Regions from separate parts of the Methylobacterium sp. CM6247 genome, predicted to be linked through region 2. Evidence: predicted binding sites of a transcription regulator. Region 2 holds the regulator's gene; each other region holds the start of a gene.

Region 1 (2,266 bases), 2.6 Mb from region 2:
CCGTTCGAAGACCGCGAGCACAGTAGCCTGGTCATCTCCGCACCTGTAGGGTCGTATGTGCATTTATTTCTTGCCCCCTATTCATTGTACAACCCTATAGACTGAACCGATGAGAAATCTTCAGCTGTACTAGAAACGTTTCTGGTGCTGGCAATTTGTGCCTGTGGCCCGCTTCAAATTCGGTGCCGCCGGGAAGGTCTGCCGCCCGGACCCATCGTTCCCATGGCTGGCCTCGCAAGCGCCTTGAGCCTTACACAGGCACATGCTTCACCAATGGAACGCATTTCAACGGCGTTGAGGTTTTGGGAGGGATTCACGAGATGAAAGTCACGGTTGAGGTGGATTGTACTCCGGAAGAGGCGAGGCAGTTTATGGGGCTTCCAGATGTCAAGCCAATGCAGGCGGCCATTATGGCTGAGATGGAAAAACGGGTTCTAGACGAAATGAACCGCTTTTCACCTGAGGCGCTCCTGAAAAGCTGGATGACGCTGATTCCTCAAAGCCCGGAGCAAATGCAGGCTGCCTTCACGAAGTTGTTTCCGCAAGGCTCAGCAGGCAGCAAGCCACGTGCAAAGTAGGAGCATCAACGCAGGGCTTTTCATAGTTCGCGTTTCCGCGGGACGCGAGAAGCTGCAAAGGGCTCGCTATCGACGATGAGTTCAAGGGGCGCTTGTGTCGTATCATGGCCTGCCTGATTTCTCACCCATCACAGATTCCGTTCAATGTGATTGGGTGCGGGCAAACATACTGCAACGGGGCTCGTTAGCACTCTCGCTGATTAAGTGCTAAGCCTCGGCCGCGGGGTAAGCTGTGGAATCTCGGACAGCTGCCTCCCTTGCGATACCGCGCCCTACTGGCGACGGTTGTTCGCTAGGAAACCGGATCCAAAACATGAAGTTTCGCCCTCTGCACGACCGTGTCGTCGTCCGCCGCATCGAAGGTGAGGAGAAGACCAAGGGCGGTATCATCATCCCGGATACCGTAAAGGAGAAGCCGCAAGAGGGCGAGGTCATCGCGGTCGGGCCCGGCGCTCGGGACGAATCAGGGCGCATCAACGCTCCCGACGTGAAAGCCGGTGACCGCGTGCTGTTCGGCAAGTGGTCCGGCACCGAGGTCAAGATCGACGGTCAGGACCTTCTGATCATGAAGGAATCCGACATCATGGGCGTCGTCGCCTAGGTCGGGTGCGTCGCTCGCAAACCCGATGACCTGCCCTTTCGAGGCGGCCGCTGTGGCGTGCCTCAGGGCCTTACATCACTGAAGAGATCACCCCCATGGCTGCCAAAGACGTTCGTTTCTCCGTCGATGCCCGCGAGAAAATGTTGCGCGGTGTCGAGCTTCTTGCCAGCGCCGTGAAGGTCACGCTGGGGCCCAAGGGTCGCAACGTCGTCATCGAGAAGAGCTACGGCGCGCCCCGCATCACCAAGGACGGCGTCACCGTCGCCAAGGAGATCGAACTCGCCGATAAGTTCGAAAACATGGGCGCTCAGATGGTGCGCGAAGTGGCTTCGAAGTCGAGCGACATCGCCGGTGACGGCACCACAACGGCAACCGTGCTGGCTGCCTCCATCGTCCGCGAGGGCGTGAAGTACGTGGCCGCCGGCATGAACCCAATGGACCTGAAGCGTGGCATCGACCTCGCTGTTGCGGCGGTCGTGAAGGACATCGGCGAGCGTGCCCGCAAGGTGGCCTCCTCCGAGGAGATCGCCCAGGTAGGCACGATCTCTGCCAATGGCGACAAGGAAATCGGCGAGATGATCGCTCACGCCATGGAGAAGGTTGGCAAGGAGGGCGTCATCACCGTAGAGGAAGCCAAGACCGCCGAGACCGAGCTCGACGTCGTCGAGGGTATGCAGTTCGACCGTGGCTATCTCTCGCCGTACTTCGTGACGAACCCCGAGAAGATGATGGCGGATCTCGAGGATCCCTACATCCTCATCCACGAAAAGAAGCTCGGTTCGCTACAGGCCTTACTGCCGATCCTCGAAGCTGTGGTGCAGACCGGCAAGCCGCTGCTCATCATCGCCGAGGACATCGAGGGCGAAGCGCTTGCCACGCTCGTCGTGAACAAGCTGCGCGGCGGCCTCAAGGTCGCGGCTGTGAAGGCTCCGGGCTTCGGTGACCGTCGCAAGGCCATGCTCGAAGACATTGCCCTGTTGACCAAGGGCCAGATGATCGCCGAGGATCTCGGAATCAAACTCGAGAACGTCACCCTCGAGATGCTTGGACACGCCAAGCGGGTGCGCATCGACAAAGAGACCACCAC
Region 2 (2,266 bases):
ACATCGTGCAGATCGTGCCCGAATACGAGGATTATCGATACGTGCTCGTCGACGACGACATCGTCATCGTCGACCCGGACACCTATGAGATCGTGGACGTCATCCGCGGTTGATCTTCATCTGTGGTGTCCTCGAGGGGAACTTCCTCTGGCGAAGCGCATACGCTGTTGAAATGTGAACCGTAGCGCGTGATGCTTTGCCGGATCGAAGTGGTGACGTGAGAACAGAGTCCAGGCTCCTGACAAGCTGTCATCAGCGATCCGGAGCCTGGATGTTTCAGGCAAGGGCTTATTTTTGGTCCGCGTATCAAACGACCTGCGAGGTTGGGCCTCTTCCTCTTACTAAACTCTGCAGCGCCGCATGAGTGCAACAGGCTAGGTTGAGAACGTCATTCTCAGGCTGCGCCTGACGCGGGCGCTTGGCGAGATCACAGCGAGGTGAAAGACTGAGACTTCTATGCGAGTGATCGCAGCGAGTTTCGCTTTCCGGCAGGAGGGCAGCTAAGTCAGGGCCTTTCAGCAGGCCTTTGGCTACTCATGTGCCGAGCTTCGAATAAAGGTCACCAGTGTCTCGACATTAATCCCCGAAGCCGGGGCGTCGTCGACCATTGGTTCAGTTTCCTTCAAGTCGTGGCAGAGCTTTCTTGGAGAAGCGAAGTCTTGTCCGGTGAGATGAACGCAATGACGCTCAGCGCCCGTTGCGGTCGAGCATCTTCGAGACTACCCGAGCAGTGTAATCCACCATCGGCACGATCCGCGCGTAGTTAAGTCTCGTCGGGCCGATGACACCAACGACGCCGACGATTTTCTGAGAACCGTCCCGGAAAGGCGCGGCGATCATCGACGAGCCGGAAAGCGAGAACAGTTTATTCTCCGAGCCGATGAAGATGCGCACTCCTTCTCCGCCCTCGGCGCGGGAGAGCAGTTCGATCACATCCTTCTGTGTTTCAAGGTCGTTGAAGAGTAGGCGGATGCGCTCGAGATCCTCCACCGCGCGCAAGTCGTCGAGAAGGTTGGCTTGGCCGCGCACGATTAATTGACGTGCGTCGGAGGGCCCGACGGTGGTGGCTAGGCCCGCATCCACCAGGCGCTCGGTAATGACGTCTAGTTCGCGCTTCATCGCCTCGCGGCCGGCCTCGATCTCGGCGCGCAAGCCTCCCAGCGTGCGTCCATGAAGGCGGGCATTGAGGTAGTTGGAGGCTTCCTGCAGGGCGCTGGCCGGAAGGCCCAGGGGCAGATCCAGGAGGCGGTTCTCAACCGAACCATCATCCGACACCAGTACGACGAGGGCGCGGGCTGGATCGAGCCGGACGAATTCGATGTGTTTCAGGTGCACGTTTGTCTTAGTGGTGAGCACGACGCCTGCACCCCGGGAAATTCCGGACAGCAGCGTCGAGGCCTCGGCCAAGGCGCTTTCGAATGTGTGGCCAGATGCGGCGGCACGCATCTGGGCCTCGATCCGCTCCTGCTCCTCGCGCCCGACATCGCCGATCTCCAGCATGGCATCGACAAAGAAGCGCAGGCCCATTTCCGTCGGAAGTCGGCCGGCGGATGTGTGAGGCGCGAAGATCAGGCCAGAATGCTCCAGATCCGCCATGACATTGCGGATCGAGGCCGGCGACAGCGCCATGGGCAGGATGCGCGCGAGGTTGCGGGATCCTACAGGTTCGCCCGTCGTGAGGTAGCTCTCCACGATCTGTCGAAAGATCTCGCGTGTGCGCTCGTTTAGAGCCGCGAGGGGCTGGAGCTGCTGAGAAGAGAAGGGGCGGGGTCGATCGTTCAATGGGTTCTTCCTGAGCGGCGATTGTGTCCGGCTCTGCCCTCGCGCACAACCTCTAGGCCCGCGGCATCGACGTTGTTCTCCGGCAATCCGCTTCGTCCAAAAGGAATGCCCTTTGCGTCGCGGTGCGGCCGGCCGCGAAACTCCGCCATCTGTCGGATGGCGCCGTGGCGGAGGCATGCGGGTTCCGTCTTGGCTCGCATCGATACCCGTTTCCTCGCAGATGAGCGACGCCGTGCCCGACCTTGATACCGTCGTCAGAGAAATCGCCGAAGAGATGGCTGACCGGCCAGACCGAGGTGAGGTCGCCACCTACATCCCGGAACTCGCCCGTGTCGATCCGAAGGCCTTCGGAATCGTCGTCATCGATGCTGACGGGCATGTGGCGGCAGGAGGTGACAGCGACACTTCATTCTCGATCCAAAGCATCTCGAAGGTGTTCACGCTGACTCTGGCCCTCGGCATGGCGGGAGATCGGCTCTGGCGC
Region 3 (2,266 bases), 2.4 Mb from region 2:
GTGAGCACGCGAAACGTGTTGTTCTGCTCGATGTTGATGAGGCCGAGAGTGGCGTCGAGCAGGAACTGGACGTTTTCCGACAAGCGGATCTCGAACTCGTCGAGGGAGGCGATGTCCCGGCGTAGGGTCTCGAAGCGCGGCATCTCGGCCGCGCCGAGCAGGTGTTCGCACTCGCCGGCGACGAACGGGAGGATGCGCTCAAGGCCGAGCAGGCTCGAGCGGATCTTGCCGAGCGCCTTGCCCCGCCGACCGACGCTGCGGAGGATGCGGCGCAGCGCGAGGTCGCGGCGGCGCGGGGTCTTGCCGGAATCGCCGGCGACGCCCCCTGCCCTCACGTCGAAATCGAAGATCCGGGTCGAGAGCGCGTCGAGATCGGCACCCATCTCCTCCAGAGCGTCGGCGAGGCTGTCCACCAGTTCCTCCACCAAGAGGAGGAAGATCTCGGTGCCGGTCTGGCAAGCGCCGTCACCGTCGCCGATGCGCTTCTTGACCTCCTCGAAGGCGCGCAGTTCGTTGAACCTGACGGTGATGAGCCGGTCCCGGGTCAGGACGAAGCCGAGCGGGGTCAGCTGCGAATCCACCTTGTCGAAGGTGATCATCGGTGTGGAGAGCGAAAGACCGTTCTTGAGCCGGCGCAGGCGGCTCGAATTCTCGACCTCGCTCAGAGCCTTTCGCGAGGGGACGCGCAGGCCGGTGGCGGCCTCGATATGCTCGGCCTCCTCGGCGCTCGGATCGTTGAGGTCGATCCAGATCGCATGGCTCGGCACGCCGCCGCCATTGGCTGCGCCGGAATGCTCGACCGCGCCCTGCGGTCCCTGGAGGCTGATCATGGGGTGATTGTCATCCGTCTGTCAGCGACAGGAGAGCAGAACATGCTGCGCAAACGCGGCATGACGCGTCGTCCGCGTCTTGACTCGCAAGGAGCTTGAGCCTACCTCCGCCCTTGCTTTGGCACTCTTCGCTCGGGAGTGCTAACAGCCTGGGTTGGGCGAGCCCTTCGGCCGCATCAACGCCATCCATGAATTTGAAGCAAGAGGGCAGCTCATGAAGTTCCGTCCGCTGCACGACCGTGTCGTCGTCCGCCGTATCGAAGGCGAAGAGAAGACCAAGGGGGGCATCATCATCCCCGATACCGCCAAGGAGAAGCCGCAAGAGGGCGAGATCGTCGCCGTCGGCCCTGGCGCCCGTGACGAGGCCGGTCGCGTGAACCCGCTCGACGTCAAGGCCGGTGACCGCGTCCTGTTCGGCAAGTGGTCCGGCACCGAAGTCAAGATCGACGGTCAGGACCTCCTGATCATGAAGGAATCCGACATCATGGGCGTCGTCGCCTAAAGCGACCCGGCCCTCTTCCTTCTTCCATTCGAGCCTTTCGAGCGCGCCCTTCGGTGAGCGCCTCAAGGCTCTCAACCTGATGAGGATCTATACATGGCAGCGAAAGAAGTACGCTTCGGCTCAGATGCCCGCGAGAAGATGCTCCGCGGCGTCGACATCCTCGCGGATGCCGTCAAGGTGACCCTCGGCCCCAAGGGCCGTAACGTCGTCATCGAGAAGTCCTTCGGCGCTCCGCGCATCACCAAGGACGGCGTCACCGTCGCCAAGGAGATCGAGCTCGCCGACAAGTTCGAGAACATGGGCGCCCAGATGGTGCGCGAAGTGGCCTCGAAGACCAACGACATCGCTGGCGACGGCACCACCACCGCCACCGTCCTGGCCCAGGCCATCGTCCGTGAAGGCGCCAAGTACGTGGCCGCCGGCATGAACCCGATGGACCTGAAGCGCGGCATCGACCTCGCCACCACCGCCGCCGTGAAGGACATCACGAGCCGCGCCAAGAAGGTCGCCTCGTCCGAGGAAGTTGCCCAGGTCGGCACCATCTCGGCCAATGGCGACAAGGAAATCGGCGAGATGATCGCCCACGCCATGCAGAAGGTCGGCAACGAGGGTGTCATCACCGTCGAGGAAGCCAAGACCGCCGAGACCGAGCTCGACGTCGTCGAGGGCATGCAGTTCGACCGCGGCTACCTCTCCCCGTACTTCATCACGAACGCGGAGAAGATGGTCGCCGAGCTCGAGGACCCCTACATCCTCATCCACGAGAAGAAGCTCTCGTCGCTCCAGGCGATGCTGCCGGTTCTCGAGGCCGTGGTGCAGACCGGCAAGCCGCTCGTCATCATCGCCGAGGACATCGAGGGTGAGGCTCTCGCCACGCTCGTCGTGAACAAGCTGCGCGGTGGCCTCAAGGTCGCTGCCGTCAAGGCTCCGGGCT

The links. The regulator HrcA, encoded in region 2, represses chaperone genes, less so after heat shock. The targets are predictions, from matches to a motif close to GTTAGCACTCNCNNNNNGNGAGTGCTAAC.
Region 1: the regulator HrcA is predicted to act here: its motif matches at 762-790, upstream of groES (co-chaperone GroES).
Region 3: the regulator HrcA is predicted to act here: its motif matches at 948-976, upstream of groES (co-chaperone GroES).

What each region holds. Positions count from the first base shown of each region.
Region 1 is NZ_JBTXKX010000003.1:2,822,497-2,824,762, forward strand. It holds gene ACYQOP_RS14245 (GNAT family N-acetyltransferase) at 1-21, opposite strand, end outside; gene ACYQOP_RS14250 (DUF6489 family protein) at 321-578, shown strand; gene groES (co-chaperone GroES) at 892-1,179, shown strand; gene groL (chaperonin GroEL) at 1,275-2,266, shown strand, end outside.
Region 2 is NZ_JBTXKX010000003.1:257,626-259,891, reverse strand. It holds gene ACYQOP_RS02075 (DUF1236 domain-containing protein) at 1-113, shown strand, start outside; gene hrcA (heat-inducible transcriptional repressor HrcA) at 688-1,782, opposite strand; gene ACYQOP_RS02065 (glutaminase) at 2,015-2,266, shown strand, end outside.
Region 3 is NZ_JBTXKX010000003.1:2,687,307-2,689,572, reverse strand. It holds gene ACYQOP_RS13575 (magnesium transporter CorA family protein) at 1-830, opposite strand, end outside; gene groES (co-chaperone GroES) at 1,045-1,332, shown strand; gene groL (chaperonin GroEL) at 1,426-2,266, shown strand, end outside.